DNA from 4 places in the Paenibacillus sp. FSL H8-0122 genome. Region 2 is predicted to be linked to each of the others. Evidence: riboswitches for the same ligand, from Rfam matches in the RefSeq annotation. Region 2 holds a riboswitch; each other region holds the start of a gene.

Region 1 (4,210 bases), 110 kb from region 2:
CCTATAATCTTCTATATTATTTATGCAGATGGAAAGGAACCGTGGCGATGACAATGTCCTTCTGATTCATCAGATAGGAGCGGATGAACAAGCTGGTCTGATTATGCAGCACCGCCTGCCACCAGTGCTTGGTCACGAATTGCGGAATCAGGACGGTAATATGATCCGTTGAAGAGGTCTTCCACTCTACTGTATCGATGAACTTCACCAGCGGGCGGATAATGCTGCGGTAGCGGGAGCGCAGGACAATCAGGCGTACGCCGGGGTTCCACTCCTCCCACTTCTGCTCCATCTTGTGAATCTCTTCTTCATCGAAGCCTACATATACAGCGACCACATTATCCGTCAATGACTTCGCATAGCTGATCGAATGCAGTACAGCGCGAGTCACACCGGCGACCGGAACGACTACGGTGCTTCCTTTGATACAAGGCTTATCGGTAGCCGGACAGATCCGCAGCTGATCGGCAATATTCATATAATGGCGGTGAATCCGGTGGAACACGATGATAACAACCGGCAGGAAGATGAAGGCCATCCACACGCTGGAGAATTTAGTGATTATGAAAATCAGGGTGATCGTTAATGTAGTGAGCATCCCCACCGTATTGACGGCGAACTTGCTCTGCCAGCCTTTCGGCTTCGTTCTGTACCATTGGACCATCATGCCAAGCTGCGACAGCGTGAACGGAATGAATACCCCTACTGCATATAATGGAATGAGTCCTTCCGTATTCCCGTGAAACGCCGCTACCAGCACAGCCGACATGACACCGAGGAAAATAATGCCGTTGGAGAAGCCCAGCCGGTCGCCGCGCACCATGAAGGCATGGGGCAGATATTTGTCTTTGGCGAACATGAACGCCAGCAGCGGGAAGGCCGAGTACGCCGTATTGGCTGCCAGGAACAGGATAACCGCCGTAATCCCCTGAATGAAGAAGTACAGTCCGCCGCGGCCGAAGGTAGACTCTGTAATCTGTGAGACCACGGTTGCCTTCTCATCAGGCATGATACCGTACCAGTAAGCGAGCAGCGTAATACCTGTGAACATTACCCCGAGAATGAGGCCCATGAGCATCAGCGTTTTGGCTGCATTTTTCTCCGCCGGCGCTTTGAAGTTAGGAATGGCATTAGAGACTGCCTCAACCCCGGTCAGAGCCGAACAGCCGGAGCTGAAGGCCTTCAGCAGCAGGAACATACTCACGTTCGATACCGCCGAGCCAATCTCAGGAACATGGGCATGGGCACCGCCGGTCATATATTTGAAGACCCCCGAGATGATGAGCACGAAGATGGAAACAACGAACAGATAGACCGGGATAGCGATGAAGGAGGCCGATTCGGTCACTCCCCGCAGGTTAACAATCGTTAAGAGCACGATAACAGATACCGCTATGAGGACAGTATGATTATGGAGATTTGGAAAAGCTGAAGTGATCGCATCCGTCCCCGCCGAGGCGCTTACCGCCACCGTCAGAATGTAATCCACCAGAAGAGAGCCGCCGGCCAGTAAGCCGGTATGAACCCCGAGGTTGGTTTTGGCTACAATATAAGCACCACCGCCCTGCGGATAAGCAAATATCGTCTGCCGGTAGGATAGAATCAGAATGGCCAGCAAGCCCAATACGGCTAATGCAATTGGCAAAGAGTACCAGATAGCGGTGAACCCGGCGGCCACCAGTACAATCAGAATTTGTTCTGTTCCGTAGGCTACAGACGAGAGCGCATCAGAAGACAGGACAGCCAGTGCTTTCACCTTGGATAACTTTTCATGATCGAGTTCGTTCGACTTCATCGGACGCCCGATCAATAGTCGTTTTACCTTGCTTACCATTGTAGTAACAGTTCCTCTCTTGGTTAAGTTGAAATGGGCTTTCCCTGCGCTGTTTTCATAAGTGGATTTCATAAATGCAGGCACCAAAATAAGCATACGGAAATGATCCGCATGCCTAATGTGCATGGTCATTATCCCACTTGTGGCTTACGAGGTTAGCTGGCGGATTCGGACTGTGGTAGCCCTACGGTTACAGGCCCTTGCGGCCCGCTCCGATTCACCCCTTTTGGCCTTGGCCAAAGTGTGGTTCCCCCGTTTTTCCTTCCGGAAAATTCAGCGCATATTCAACTTCTCACAAGGACTAATATTAAGCTACAACACGTCTTCCGTAAAGCGTGGAAACAAATGAAAAAAGAATGAAAAGCACTCAAAACAACCAAATCCATCATCCGGTATGTCTTGATCTTTCATTCTCTTTCATTATCCCTTTAACACGTGAATTTACAGGGTTTTTGCATATTATTTTTTGCTAAAATTAAGGGTATTCTCTTCTCTTCCTTCTGCCCGTCAGCTTCTTACTCAGCAGGCTCTTCTTTGCGTCCTGTCCAGAGCAGAATGGAGATTAAGGCAAAGGCTATAAGTGCAAGCAAAGGGACTGTTACAAAACCGAACCAATTCAGATAATCCTTATTGCATGGTACGCCGATGGTACAGGGAAGCACCTTGCTGAGCGCCGGAATTTTCTGCTCCGCATAATGATAAATCGAGATGCAGCCGCCGATTAGGCTGAGCGGAAGCACATAAGGAATGATCCGCTTGTCCGCCCGGTAGGTGGCAATTCCCAGCAGGAACAGCTGCGGGTACATGAAGATCCGCTGGAACCAGCACAGCCTGCACGGTTCGTAATGCAGGACCTCACTGAGATACAGGCTTCCCGCTACAGCCACCACACAGACGAACCAGGCCAAGTAGAGACAGTTACGCCGGCAGAAGGCAGAGAAGGCGGTCATTGGGCGGCCCCTGCTCCCGCTGCTGCTGTTGCTGCCTGAATCTGGGCGTCAATCGCCTCCATATTGAAAGGCTCATTCACCTTGATTCCGTTCACGAACAAGGATGGCGTATTCGTTACACCCGCATCCGTGCCCACCTGAATATCCCGCTCCAGCTCATTTACATAAGTACGCTCGTCAATGTCCTTGCGCAGCAGGTCATAATCCACCGGCAGCTCCAGCTGCTTGGCGAGACTCACCAGGAAGTCAGGCGTAGCCCATTCCTCCTCTTCATTCCCCTGATTGGCATAGATCGCATCGAAGTACTTCCAGAATGCTTCCTGGTTCTGATGATACACCGATAGGGCTGCCAGGGAGGCCGTTCTCGAATCCTTGCCGATGAAGGCCAGATTCACGAAATAGAAGGCTGCTTTATTCTGATCTACATAGCCCTGAACGATCTGCGGCTTGATGACACCGGTGAACTGGGCGCATGCCGGACATTTGAAATCGCCGAATTCCACAATTTTGACCGGAGCATCCTCCTTGCCCAGCCGCATCATTTCACTGTAATTGAAGGCAACAGGCTTGCTGTCTGAGCCTGCAGGCGAAGAATCCTTGGAAGCAAGCATGAATAAGCCTACAAAAATAATAATGACGATGGCCACCGTACTCACGATCAGAATTCTCGTTTTCTGCTTCTGCTGCTCCTGCTCTGCCCTGCGCTTCTCCTGCTTGCTCATCTGGGGAGCCGTGACATTGTTCTTTTTTGTTTTGCTCAAAGAGAGTTCCTTTCCGTCCTCAGGACTATCGTGATAAAAGAATAGTTACTTTCAAATTATATAATGTTAACTCTCTTGTTGGCAATCGCTGTCTTATACGGCTTCATTCTCGTCTGCTGACTCCCCTTCCCCTGTATCCTTGCCGAAAAATACCTCCGGGGAATGCTCCTGCGACTGCAGCTTAATTCTGAAGAAGAATTGTGTGCCGCCCCCTTCTGCCGGTTCTGCCCAGATTTCTCCTTGCATCAGGTCCACCAGCTTCTTGCAGATCGCCAGGCCCAGACCCGTGCCGGGGTACTTGCGGGTATGCGACCCGTCCACCTGCGAGAAGGACTGGAAGAGCAGCTGCAGCTTATCCGGTGAGATGCCAATGCCGGTGTCGCGTACCATGAATTGCAGCGCCTGAGCGGTCTCCCTGACGCCATAGGACTCCACTTTAACCGTTACCGTGCCGGATGGCGTGAATTTCACCGCATTGCCGATCAGGTTGATGAGAATCTGGCGGATACGCGCAGCATCCCCGGTGAACTTGTCGGGAAGTCCCTCCTCGATCAGAAGCTCAAGAGATAACGGCTTGTCTTGTGTGCTCACCATGAACAGGTCCATACAGCCCTGGAGCAGCGCCTTCAGCCCGAAAGTATCCTTGTTCAGTGAGAGGCCATCCG
Region 2 (4,210 bases):
TATATTTGCACTTTGCAACTAAATGCAGTATAACTAGTTCAAGAGGTGAAAACAATGGAAACTCCAAGAGAACTACTCCAAATTATGAGTCGGCGTTTAGGATTACTCAATAAGGATTGCTGTAGCGTAGGAGGATGTAATCTTTCCGCTACCCAAAGTCATCTGTTATATGAGATCGATCGGAGTCACAATCCTTCCATGCAACAAGTCGCCGAAACACTTGGCACAGATATTACAACCTTCAGCAGACAAGTTCAATCTCTGGTGAAAATGAATTTGGTTAAAAAGACATCTGATCCCACAGATCGAAGAATTTATAACCTGTCACTCACTCCTGAAGGTAAAATGGTAGCTACAACTATTGATCAACAAATGAATGAATACCTGAACGAGGCCTTCTCACACATGAGTGAGTTTGAAGTAGAAACATTACTACGGTCCATTAAGCTTTTCAACGAATCTATGGGAAAACTCAGCAATTGCTGCGCACCCGTAAAAGGGTGACCTTCTCTTTTACTTGTATATTGCAAATTATTTCAGCTAAGGAGTGTATAATCATGAGCAAGCTTACTAATGATCAAATCCGCCAAAATGTACGGGGCCGCTATCAAAAGATTGCTGTAAGAAACGTTGAGACTTCCCCATCCAGCCGAACTTCTGCTGACAGCAGTTGCTGTGACTCCCCATCTGATTTCAGTGCCATATCTGCTAAGTTGGGATATTCCAGTGAGGACCTCGCTTCAGCTCCCGAAGGCGCAAATTTAGGTCTTGGTTGCGGTAATCCGCAGGCTATTGCTGAACTGCAGGCGGGTGAATATGTTTTGGACCTTGGGAGTGGCGGCGGATTTGATTGTTTCCTGGCTTCCCGGCAGGTAGGTAATGAAGGCCATGTTATAGGTGTGGATATGACACCTGAGATGATCAGTCGAGCAAGAGATAATGCCCTTAAAGGTAAGTTCAGTAACACTGAATTCAGATTGGGCGAAATAGAGTATCTTCCTGTCGCTGATCATTCGATCAACGTCATTATCTCCAACTGTGTAATTAATCTCTCCCCAGACAAACAGCAAGTATTCCGTGAGGCTTATCGTGTTCTTCAGCCTGCCGGTCGTCTTGCCATATCAGATATCGTAACTACAGCTGAGCTTCCTCCTGAGATCAAAAATGACCTGGATGAATTATATTCGGGTTGTATCTCAGGCGCCTCTTCCATTGCCGATTTGGAGATCATACTTCAGGAATGCGGCTTTACTGATATCAGCATTGAACCAAAGGACGAATCTAAAACATTCATTAAAGATTGGGTTCCAGGTGCGAACGTTGACCAATACATCGTCTCTGCTGTAATTAAAGCGAGAAAGTAATCTTAAGGGGGTGTTGATATGATCAGTACATTAACTGTCCGTCAGGCCACACCTGAGGATATTGAAAGCATTCTTCGTATCTACAATCAGGGGATCGAGGACCGGATCGCTACACTTGAAACAGAGATGAAAGACTCCTCATATATGGAATCATGGTTCAACGATCACCAAGGCCGTTTTAGCGTTTGGGTTGCTGAACGCGAAGGTGCAGTCGTGGGCTGGGCCTCACTGAACCCATATTCTCACCGTTGCGCGTATAACGGCGTCGCTGACCTTTCTGTATATATTGATCGAAGCTTTCGTGGGCAAGGTGTAGGCAGCTCCCTCCTAGAGTCCATACACAAGGCGGCAAAAGAAAATAGCTTTTATAAAATTGTTCTCTTTACCTTTCCGTTTAATGAGAATGGTCAAGGCTTGTACCGGAAGATGGGCTACCGGCAGGTTGGTGTATTTGAGAAGCAAGGATTGATGGACGGAGCGTTTATTGATGTGATGATTATGGAGAAGCTACTATAAAAATGAAGATCAAAAGGAGAAGTTCCATCCGCAAACGGAGGAACTTCTCCTTTTGATCTATTCCTACAATCTTACTTTCATGGAGGCTCCGCATATCGGGCCTGTAAACAGGAGGATCTTAAACATTATATCTGATCTTAATATCATGATTAAAGAAGCATTAAGATTCATTTAGCCCCATTTAGGTTGCATTAAAAAGTTAATAAATACGCGATAACTTCAGAAAATCGGGGATGAATGCTAGATTACAAGGGATTTTCTTCATTTTTATATCCTATAGAGTCTTATTTAGTCTCCTAGAGAACTTTCAGCATTTTACAAACAGTGATGCTCAGCGTAAGATTCCTTTTAACAAATGCTGAATTCCCGTCAGGCGGGAAGCGGGGGAACCAAATGGCTGTGACCAGCCGAAATGGGGTGAATCCAAAGAAGATTGAACTCTTCACTGGTAGGACGACTCTCACCGTCCGAATCCGTCAGCTAACCTCGTAAGCACTGGAGAGAGCCTGCATTAACCATGCTTTTTTGCTGCGATCCCGCAAAACCTTTCCATTACACTTATCCATCGTACAGAAAACCAAATATTCCGTTTGGCTTGAGCATGCTGCTGTATGTGAGAATGAAACTGAACTGACAGCCTATGTAGCCACAGCTGAGCAGACCCATAATCTGCAGCGTTATATGAAATCTATAGACAACCTAGGAGGCATTATTCATGATTAACGCCAGACTGTCACGAATCGAGTTGTTCGCATTTAGCTGCCGCCCTTCCTTCCTGCATATTTCAGAGCCTTACGGATGCTGGTATGGGGTGTTGAAGTTAACCTTCGGAGGACAGATCAGCTATGGGAATTGCATTCTTTGTGCGGGTGACAATGCGGTGGATTTAATCAAATGGGGCTCTTTTCTGAAAGAGATATGTCATTGTACTGCAGAAGAAGCCACAGAATACGTCCGGATGCACGGACAAGAATGGGCTCCCAATCAACTTAACATGATCAAGACTGCACTCGATAGTATGTTCATTCAAAATGACCAAATCCGAATGAAGGTAGGAGCCGGATCGGAGCGGTATCGCCATCAAAGGACAGAGCAAAGAATCCATTCAATTAATACGGTGAAGAGTCATCTGAATCCAACCATTTTATTTGCAGAATCGGTATCCTATTATTCACTGCTATAGACATGATCAATTTAAATTATCAAAACTCCAGTTGATCAAAAATCTTAACGAAGATTTTCGCAATGTTCTTGGCATCATCGATACCTCTATGGTGAGTACCTTCAAGCGGCAATTCAAGCATAGTCAAGGCTCTCTCCATGCCTACGCCCCGCTCCCTGCCAATCATCCTCCCGTGCTGATGCTTGAGACTGATATGGTTATCCGTCCATTCACTTGCGATTTGATGTAGTGAACAGTCCTTCTGCAACTGGTTTTTATCATAAAACCCCCAGGAGCAGAGGACATGAGGTTCATTGCCTATCCACTCTTGGAATTGACTTATTGCCTGCGGAAAATACATTGCAGCATCCACATCCGCCTGAGAGATGGAGGTAAGCCGCTTACAAAAATCAGAAAGCTGCGGGCTTAATGCAGGCTTGACAAAAATTTGGAACTCGCTCACAGTCTTGAGCCTTTCATTGAGTTTTACGGCTCCGATCTCGATAATTTCGTTTTGTCTTTTGCGGTCATTTTCCCAACAAGTGGCTTCCAGATCAAAAATGATATAGTTCATACCTGCTCCTTTTCTCTATAACCATTCAGTTTGTCATACAACATTTGCGGCATGGCCCGGAGTGTTCGGTCATTCTGCTCTTCAGGAGTAACGTGCGGTTCACTGAGCAGCCAATGTCTGGTCATATTGGAACAGGCATAAGCATGGTAGTTCAAGGAAAATTGCAGATCTTTCATTACAGGAGCTTGCGCGCCTTGTGACAGTGAAGCCAGAAACAAATTTGCCGGGTATGTCTGGGAATGCTCCAATAGGGAATTTTGTCCACTGTCCATCAGGACTTTTTTATAAAATGCTCTTTTCTCATTAAGCTTTTGAAAGAAAAGAGAGGTGACTTTGCTCCATGATTCGTTTGCGTTTTCCGCCATCACTTTATTCAAATCCGAGGAGTAAATCCAATTGACCAATTCATATTTATCATGGAAGTGATAGTAGAATGTCTGGCGGGGAACGCGGCAGTGATTTGCCAGCATGGTTACCGTGATTTTCTTAAAAGGCACGTGATTTAATAGCTCAATTATGGCTTCTGCAAACATGGTCTTCGTCATATCTTTTGTAGGCATCGTTGATTTCACCTTCCATTCCTATTATGACAAA
Region 3 (4,210 bases), 3.9 Mb from region 2:
AGGCTTACGGTTAAACAAGACAACAGCGACAGCGGGGGGAGCCGCTATAGCGCTGTGGTCGATGTAAGCAATAAGGGCAGCCTGTACCCCGATGTTCCCGTGAAATTCACCTTCGCAGACGGGTACACGGTGCAGCAATACTGGAATGGCGAGGGTAAGGCTACCTCCTTTGAATTAACGTATAAAGCGCCGCTGGTCTCCGCAGAGATTGATCCGGGGCATTCCATTCTGCTGGAGAGCAGGCATCTTAATAATTTCAGAATGGCGGAGCTTGAGCCGCGTACACTCTCCCGCTGGACGCTTAGTGCATCAACTCTGCTTGAAACCCTGCTCGGAACTCTTGTCTGGTGAGGTGAAGGAATGGTGAAAAGCTCAATTGCCCGCGGTTGGATCAGCATGAAAGAGCAGTTCTATATATTGATCCTGCTATTTATTTACCGGCTGTTCTGGGGATATTTCCTGTACAAATTCATTAAAAGCGCGGTTGTCCCCGTCCTGCTCCGCTACCCGGATGCGAACGCCGGCGGCAGCGGAATAGGCAGGCTGCTGTATTATATCGAGGGGCAGACCGCGCTGCGCACCGACCCCGCCGTCCAGCACTGGCTGTGGATGCTGCTTGCGCTGACAGTGCTAAGGCTGCTGGTGACTCCCTTTATCCGTGCAGGGCTGCTGCACGAGCTTCACCAGGAGCGCGCCGGAGCGCGGGGACTGTTCTTTTTTCCCGGAATGAGAAAATATGGGCTGCCGGTGCTGGTGTTCAGCCTCGTTGAATGGGCGCTAACCCTCCTGCCGCTCTATTGGCTGCTTCCGCGTATGTACCGTCATCTGCTCAGCGGCGTTCTCGATGTACAGCTCCTGCTCAAGCTGGTGCCTTATGTACTGGGCTGGCTGCTCTATCTCTTCCTTGTCCGCAAGCTTCTGCTCTATATGCAGTTCGGCTATACCGCAGGTACCGGTATGTTCTCCTCGCTGCTGATCTGCCTGAAGGTGCTGCTGCCTTCCATTGGTATATCCATCGTTCTGGGGGCGGGAAGCCTGGCCGTCATTCTGCTCTGCAGCGCCTCTGCTCTGTTCTATCCCGGTTTGCCGGCCCTTATGCTCCGCCAGGCAGCTCCGCTGCCCTCCACGCTGTTCAATATGTGGGGGATCGCTGCCCAGTACCACCTCTGGTCCAGTAAATCATTTCCACAATAATAAGCTGCTGAAGCGGCATACTAAAGAGAGTCACAGCCCCTCTATCCGGGAGCAGGACTCTTTTTTGCTTGAACGGAGGACAAAAGCATTTGCAAAAGGCTAAATCCTCTGATACAATGATGGCTGTACCAGTAGTAACAAAGTTGTAATCTTTCAAGCAAAATCTTCCGTAACTATTGCAATTTAAGCTATGCCGATAAGTCACTGTTCTGGTGCACAAAACGCCGAATTCCCTGCACCGGGAAGTGGGGGAACCATATTTTGGGTGAATTGATCTCGCTTTAGAGGGGTCATAGGGGAACCTTCTACCGAATCCTTAAGCTAACCTCGCAGGCCCTGGAAGGAGTACATCTTTTGATTAGTCAGAATTTCAAGAAAAAATGCACCGCAGCAGCGCTGGGTCTTGTGATGGTATTCACACTCGGAGCGGGCAGTGCCTTCGCAGATTCCAAAATGGATACTGTGATTTCAAAAACCATTGGAACGTCGTATAAAACCGGAGGCACAACCACCAGCGGCTTCGACTGTTCCGGATTTACCAAGTATGTGTTCAAGAATGTCGGGCTTACCTTGCCCCGCACCTCCAAAGCACAGTACAAAGTTGGAACAAGTGTATCCAAGAGCAACCTGCGTTCAGGTGATCTCGTGTTCTTCAATACTCTGGGTAACGGAGTGTCCCATGTCGGTATTTATGTTGGAAACGGGAAGTTCGCACAGTCCTCAAGTTCACGTGGTGTAACCATCAGTTCGATGAGCCAGTCCTACTGGGCCAACCGCTACGTTGGCGCCAAACGAGTAATGAGCACAACAGCCTACCAAGCTGTCGCTTACGATTGAACCCTTGAAGCATACCCCGAATATTTCAGCCTCTAACAACTAAATGTAACTTATACGAGCCCGGGATGATTATTGCCGTAATCATTTCCGGGTTTTTCCTTTTCCTTATTCTACCTTTTACACCGAATTCGCAGCCTTGAAACAGCATTTTCTTGCAAAAATAAAGAAATTATCATATAAATTAACCCCTGCGCATAGATATGAGTCTTTCGAAAGGGCTATAACTCTAAAAAACAGCAAAAAAGATGCATTAATATGTTATAAGTGATTGCCAAGCGCCTTAGTCTTTGTTACAATTATCGCAGTGATCTTTTAGTAACATTTTTGTAATTATTGAATCGCTTTTAACAAAGGTTTTGTCATGTATTGAATGAACCGCTAATCCTAATCAACAGTCGTGCCGAGTTCCCTAATGAATTAGGGAAACGGGGGAACCACTTTGGGTGAATTGACCTCCTATTCTAAGAGGGGTCATAGGGGACCTTCAACCGAACCCTTAAGCTAACCTCGTAGGCATTGGAAGGGGTATTTACTTTTGAAGAAGAAGCTAGCAGCCGCAGTACTAAGCTTGTCCATTATCTTCACCATCGGAGCAGGAAGCGCTTTCGCGGATTCCAAAATGGATAAAGTGATCGACAAAGCCATCGGAACCAAATACGTGTCCGGCGGTACATCAACTAACGGGTTTGATTGCTCCGGATTTACAATGTATGTTTTTGATAAGATCGGCATTAACCTGCCCCATCAATCCGGCTCCCAATATCAGATGGGCTCTGCTGTATCCCGTGACGAGATGAGACCGGGCGATCTTGTATTCTTCAATACAAGCGGTAAGGGCGTATCCCATGTCGGTATTTATGTTGGTGACGGCGAATTCGCCCATGCCTCTTCCTCACGTGGTGTAACCATCAGTTCGCTGAGTGACAGCTATTACGTCAACCGCTACGTTGGCGCCAAGCGAATCATGAGTACAGATGCCTACAAGACTGTAGCTTCGGATTCCCAAGACAACGATGATGTACAATAATCCTTTGTAACCTAACGCTCTTTTCCGAGATTTTTGCCGAAATCTTGGAGAAGGGCTTTTTTTGTCTATAAAATTACTTACCCGTCTCTATATTTGTAAAACACCGATTCTGCACTTTCGGAAAATATATTTTGGCGTTTGTCAAGTTTCTGTATTTCCGCAAGGAATTTGCGTCGAAACTCGCTGTTTTTGTATATAATTAATATAAAGAATGATAAGAATAAATTGATTTCCCCTGGAAGGAGGCCTCCCCTAATGATTAGCTCCCCGCTAACCTTTTACGTGGTGCCTATGGAGCCGCAGCATGCCGCTGAGATCTGTGAGTGGAGCTACAAGCCTCCGTATAATATTTACGGCTGGATGTCCTGGGAGCAGATGCAGGCGCTGGGCGTGGAGTTCGGAGACCCGCAGCTGCGCAGCGAGCAATATGTGTCGGTAGTGAACGGACAAGGCGTTCTGTGCGGCTTCGCCCAGCTCTTTCCGATGGAGGGGGTAGTCCGGCTTGGAGTCGGAATGCGGCCCGATCTGTGCGGTCATGGAATGGGGCATCTGTTCATGAAGGCTATTGTGCAGGCAGCACAGGCCCGTTACCCGGAACGCGAGATCGATCTGGAGGTGCTGACCTGGAACCAGCGCGCCATCCGCGCCTATCAGAAATGCGGGTTCACCATAACAGATACCTATGAGCGCCGTACCCCGACGGGCAATAAGCCTTTTTATTGCATGGTCTATGAGGAATAGCACCGGAGAATGAGGTGTTTTCAAAAAAATGGATCATTTGTGTTCATTTTTTTGACACACATACTATGATAACGCTTCACCATCCGCTATAATGGAGTCAGCAGCTTACATGGAGGGACGGATGCAGATGCAGAAATGGATCATGAGCGGTTTGTTTTTTGCCGCCTGTGCCTTTGCAGTAATCTTAATGTTTACCTTACCCGGTAAATCCGAGGTGGCGGAACAGAACAAACCGACCATGCCGGAGGTTGTGCTGGACGCTGCGGGCGCAGAAGCCACAGTGAAGGCCAATTGTATCTCCTGCCACGGTGACCAGCTTCAGGGCGGGGCGGGGCCCAGCCTGCAGCAGGAAGGCACTTCACATGACGCAGCTCAGATCTACAGCATAGTCACCAAGGGCCGCGGACAGAT
Region 4 (4,210 bases), 3.4 Mb from region 2:
GGGATGACAGGTGTTGAATTAGAGGCCGATGGAATCTCTCATGACGTATTTGATGATTTTAATCAGGAGCAATATGATCTTCATTTTCTGACTCCGTACCGGGACCAGCAAGCGGCATGGGTGAATACGGTTGAACGTCCGGGTTACTTACGCATTCATGGAGAGAATTCTTTTTTCTCGCAGATCCATCCGGCGATTATGGCCACGCGTGCAACCTCCCTTCATTATGAAGTGCAAACTAAGGTGGAGTTCCACCCCGATCATTACTCGGAAACGGCCGGTATGGGGCTATACTATGATTCTAATAATTGGCTGTATGTTCACTTGACCCACTCCGAATCAGAGGGCACCGTTCTGTATGTACTACAGGCCAAGCTGGGAGAGCGCATCGAGCTGGTCCACAATTACATTCCAGTCCCTGAAGACACAGCGGAGCTCAAGCTTATCTATAATGCAGGCATCGCGAGTATCCTTTACCGCTTCGGGGATAACGGGGATTGGCGAGCTTTTGTAGAAAATATCGATGTTCTCTATTTGTCGGATGAAGGCGTGAACGGGGAGCCGGGGGAGATTGGCGGGTTTACAGGCTTGTTCAATTTCATTGGTTCCGTGGATGCTCACCAGCATGACTCCTTCGCTGATTTTGACTATTATGGCGTGAAGAATTACTAATCGTGCGAAAAAGACTCTTCTGAGTAAGAAAAGCCCATTCTTTTAAGGATGGGTTATTCATTTTATAATGAATTGAAAGAGCACACGATATTAATGACTTGACTAATAAATATTAAATTTTATAAGGAGGATTTTCCACTGGATCACCCCAAAATGTCGATCTACAGGATTTGACATTTAAACAGGTGCTGGATTATACGGAATCCTTTAAATCATGTGACGATCATTCCCTGGAGTCTTGCTTACCCGGACCCTGAACTGGTGAAAACGCCGGAGATGGTGTACCTTAGTAGTATTAGTCTTTAGGAGTGGTGAATGGTTGTGAAGAAAAGTAGACAAACCCCCGTGCTGGTCGCGGTTTCTATCCCGCTCATTATTGTCAGCAGCCTGATCCCCTCGGATCAGTCGACTTGGCTGGGGGCGTTACAGACCCTTCTGCTGGGAGCCGGACTGCTCGGCTGCTGTATGGCTTTTTGGCGGTTTGCCAAGGGCGGCAAGGGTGGCAAGGGCAAGAGCTGAGTTCTATGTAGTGAACGGCCGGCGGAGACAGGATCAGTGCATGGGATGGTTAGCTATGTAAGGTGAGCCAGGCACTGTATGGGTGCTGATGCTGAGAGTCAAGGATTAAGTCGCGGCGGATGCTGCGGCTTTATTTGATAGAATTTATATGTTTTGGGGTCCCCGCAAAAGTACCTGAGTCATCACCTACGCTAAAGCCCCACTTTGTGGGGGGGGTGCGGACTCAGCGGCCCTTATTTTGTGAAAAAGACTGATTATCTTCCCGGAGCGGACTGAGAGGACGCTAAAGGGCTGTATGGAGCGCAAAATGAGACGGAATTGGTTAATTAAGCGCCTCTCAGTCCGCATGGCCTTCGGAATGGTCCCATTTGCTGAAATAGCGGATCTGTAGTCCGCATGGCCCGCTAACCATCTCCTTTTGTCGCATCCGTACCCTAATTCCGCCACATCCAACCAATTCCGCCACATCCATCCTCGTTCGTCCTGCAACCTGCGTTATTCCCAGTCTCACCCCGCTGAAGGGCGGTGGACCGCAGGCAAGGCTGAATGTGCGGCTGCCATCTGTTCGCGTATTCCTCTAAGCTGGGCCTTTAGCTCGGGGATGCTGCGCTCCAGAATCTGGCTGATGTCGGGCAGGGGGAGCTGGATGCCATACCACAAGGCACTGGCAACGTGATCGTCCCAGTTAAGCAGCGGAGAAGCGCAGCGGCTGCGGTCCCGGGCGAGCACGGCACATTGGCGGATGCACTCTCTGTAGGCAGCCGCAGCAGCGCCGTCCCCTGAGAGGCTGCCCTTCAGCCATAGTGGATGGAGTGCTACGAAGGTGGCGATTGCAGCTTGTTCGGCGCGGGCGCCTTGCTCCAGCAGCAGGCAGCTAAGCGCATAGACGGGACCGCTATATTGCTGGGTGTAGGGGTTGTATCCGGCAGCGGCTGTTAGTTTGGGCGATAAGGGGTCAGGCATGTGGTCACGTTCCTTCCTGAATCTATACTGTGCAGTTCATTCCAGCGCGCAAAAAACCGCAGGCAGAGGAGGACCTCTGCCTGCGGTTGTGGGTAACAGGCTTAAGACGCCTGGCACAAAAGCGTGGCGGATCAGGGCTCTCTCTTTACGCTTACGAGGTTAGCTGTCGGATTCGGACGGTGAGAGTCGCCCTACCTGCCGGAGACCTGCGCGTGGCATTCTCCTTCGGATTCACCCCAAGTCGGCCTGACGGCCGGATGGTTCCCCCGTTTTCCACATGACGGAAATTCAGCGTGCATGCATATGCTCATTTTCATGAATGCGTTCATTTGCTTTCAACACGAATCATACTCTCTTCAGAGGGGGGTTGTAAAAATGGAAAAGAGTGCTATTCGCCTTGTTTTCAGCAAATGGCTGACTGGTTATGCAAATGGAAGCGAAAACTCATATATGTAGCAGATTATCTGCCATTTATCTCGCTCAATCGCCGTTTTTTATTTTTGGCAGACGGCGGCGGAGAAGAAGGGTTCCCCATGTATCAGCTCACCACCAAAGCGGCCCATTCTGATTCTTCCAGACAATAATCCGCTTCACCTCACGAACGGTTCCTGTTGTAATCTCATAGTCGCTGCGTTCAGTGGCATGAAGGTCCAGGAAATGCAGCATCCCTCCATAAGTCCCCACGGCCAGCATGGTCTCATCCGGATTGACAGCTAATCCGGAAATGGTGCTTCCGGCATAATAACGCCACAGCTCCCGCCCCTCTACATCAACGAGCCTCAAGTAGCCATAGGCATCGCCAATGACAACACCGTCCTTCAGCGCTGCCGCCGCATACACCCGGGCTTCCCCGTTAACGACCGGATATTCCTGATCTGGCAGGAGCTTGCCTGCTTCTAGATCTTCAAGGGACACGGCAAGAGTAACGCCATTGTAGAAGTGGCAGGCATTGTACCATACACTATGCTGGTCCTTCGTAAATATAGTATAGTGCGGGTAACTGGATTCCGGATTGAATAAGTGAACCTGTCCTGAAGCTGTGTCATATAAAAGATGATCACTGCCCTGGCTGCCATAGGCAACCCATCTTCCATCCGGAGAGACAGCACCATGCGGCATGTCGATCTCAATATGCTCCATCTCATCTGCTTTATATTCTTCGAGGTCAGGATGCAGCAGCTTCACCTCCCATGGCTTCTCCTGCGATTGCTGGACCAGGATAATCCCCTGACTTGTAACAAGCAATAACGCTTGACCGTCGTTAAAAGGAATAACTTGCTCCAAGGGTAACTCCTGATCCAGGCGGTCTATGTTCAAAACGGTAAAGTCCGGGTCCAGCGCTTGAATCGTTCCATTCAGCTCCCGCCACGAAAGCTCGGCCACTACTTCTCCCTGTAATGCGCTGTTCATGGATTGCAGAATAGTAATCCCTTGCGTGCCCGCGAGTGCATAGAACTGATTGTCAGGAGATGCCCCAACCAGGCTTAATTCGTCGAATACGGAAATAACATCCTTATGTACAGCCACAACTGCATTCTTCTCCCAAGGTGAGCCGGTGCTGAACACTACAGCATCATCACTTATGAAATGGATACCGCGAATCGCCTGCATCTCATGTTGAAAGTGCCCGGCCAGCGGCCACGTTGCCGCCGGCAATTGCTCCCGCAGCTCAGCAATCTCACCGTGCTCATTAGCTCCTCGAATCATCTTATAGATTTTGGCGGCGAGGGCCCCGCGTGTATCCTCTGCGGGTTCATTTCCCGCTGTGTCCCAGCCTTCTGTCAGGCCCTTATGTACGAATTGATTGACGTCGCGCACATAACGCTGTCCTTCTTCACGCCATTTGGCGGCATGCTCATCCTGTAGCCATTTCAAAGGATCAAGCCTCCTTTTCCAGATATATATAAATATACAGTTATTTCATCGATGAATCGCAAAAAAAAGGCGCTGCTCCTGTTGAGAGGACAGCACCTTTGCGTATATTACAGAACAGCAGCATCCATAAGCTCCTGAAGCTCAGGGAGATTGAAGCCCTTGACCGCCCGGTCCCCGGATA

What was found. Region 2 has a riboswitch for cyclic di-AMP ahead of NSS64_RS11810 (hypothetical protein). Riboswitches for the same ligand answer to the same signal wherever they lie in the genome.
Positions count from the first base shown of each region.
Region 1: linked by a shared signal. The riboswitch ahead of NSS64_RS11300 (APC family permease) and the one ahead of NSS64_RS11810 (hypothetical protein) in region 2 are both predicted to bind cyclic di-AMP.
Region 3: linked by a shared signal. The riboswitch ahead of NSS64_RS28145 (C40 family peptidase) and the one ahead of NSS64_RS11810 (hypothetical protein) in region 2 are both predicted to bind cyclic di-AMP.
Region 4: linked by a shared signal. The riboswitch ahead of NSS64_RS25940 (hypothetical protein) and the one ahead of NSS64_RS11810 (hypothetical protein) in region 2 are both predicted to bind cyclic di-AMP.

Region 1 covers NZ_JBBOTB010000001.1:2,561,409-2,565,618, reverse strand. Annotated here, with positions in the region: gene NSS64_RS11300 (APC family permease) at 17-1,834, opposite strand; cyclic di-AMP (ydaO/yuaA leader) riboswitch at 1,963-2,123, opposite strand; gene NSS64_RS11295 (disulfide oxidoreductase) at 2,350-2,784, opposite strand; gene NSS64_RS11290 (DsbA family protein) at 2,781-3,545, opposite strand; gene NSS64_RS11285 (sensor histidine kinase) at 3,639-4,210, opposite strand, start outside.
Region 2 covers NZ_JBBOTB010000001.1:2,673,125-2,677,334, forward strand. Annotated here, with positions in the region: gene NSS64_RS11795 (MarR family winged helix-turn-helix transcriptional regulator) at 55-504, shown strand; gene NSS64_RS11800 (arsenite methyltransferase) at 558-1,364, shown strand; gene NSS64_RS11805 (arsinothricin resistance N-acetyltransferase ArsN1 family A) at 1,386-1,880, shown strand; cyclic di-AMP (ydaO/yuaA leader) riboswitch at 2,227-2,390, shown strand; gene NSS64_RS11810 (hypothetical protein) at 2,596-3,063, shown strand; gene NSS64_RS11815 (3'-5' exonuclease) at 3,083-3,616, opposite strand; gene NSS64_RS11820 (TetR/AcrR family transcriptional regulator C-terminal domain-containing protein) at 3,613-4,176, opposite strand.
Region 3 covers NZ_JBBOTB010000001.1:6,586,940-6,591,149, forward strand. Annotated here, with positions in the region: gene NSS64_RS28135 (M1 family aminopeptidase) at 1-351, shown strand, start outside; gene NSS64_RS28140 (hypothetical protein) at 361-1,194, shown strand; cyclic di-AMP (ydaO/yuaA leader) riboswitch at 1,407-1,545, shown strand; gene NSS64_RS28145 (C40 family peptidase) at 1,603-2,031, shown strand; cyclic di-AMP (ydaO/yuaA leader) riboswitch at 2,420-2,562, shown strand; gene NSS64_RS28150 (C40 family peptidase) at 2,567-3,058, shown strand; gene NSS64_RS28155 (GNAT family N-acetyltransferase) at 3,314-3,799, shown strand; gene NSS64_RS28160 (c-type cytochrome) at 3,927-4,210, shown strand, end outside.
Region 4 covers NZ_JBBOTB010000001.1:6,072,023-6,076,232, reverse strand. Annotated here, with positions in the region: gene NSS64_RS25950 (family 43 glycosylhydrolase) at 1-672, shown strand, start outside; gene NSS64_RS25945 (hypothetical protein) at 994-1,191, shown strand; gene NSS64_RS25940 (hypothetical protein) at 1,699-2,154, opposite strand; cyclic di-AMP (ydaO/yuaA leader) riboswitch at 2,289-2,458, opposite strand; gene NSS64_RS25935 (WD40 repeat domain-containing protein) at 2,698-4,029, opposite strand; gene NSS64_RS25930 (glutaredoxin family protein) at 4,137-4,210, opposite strand, start outside.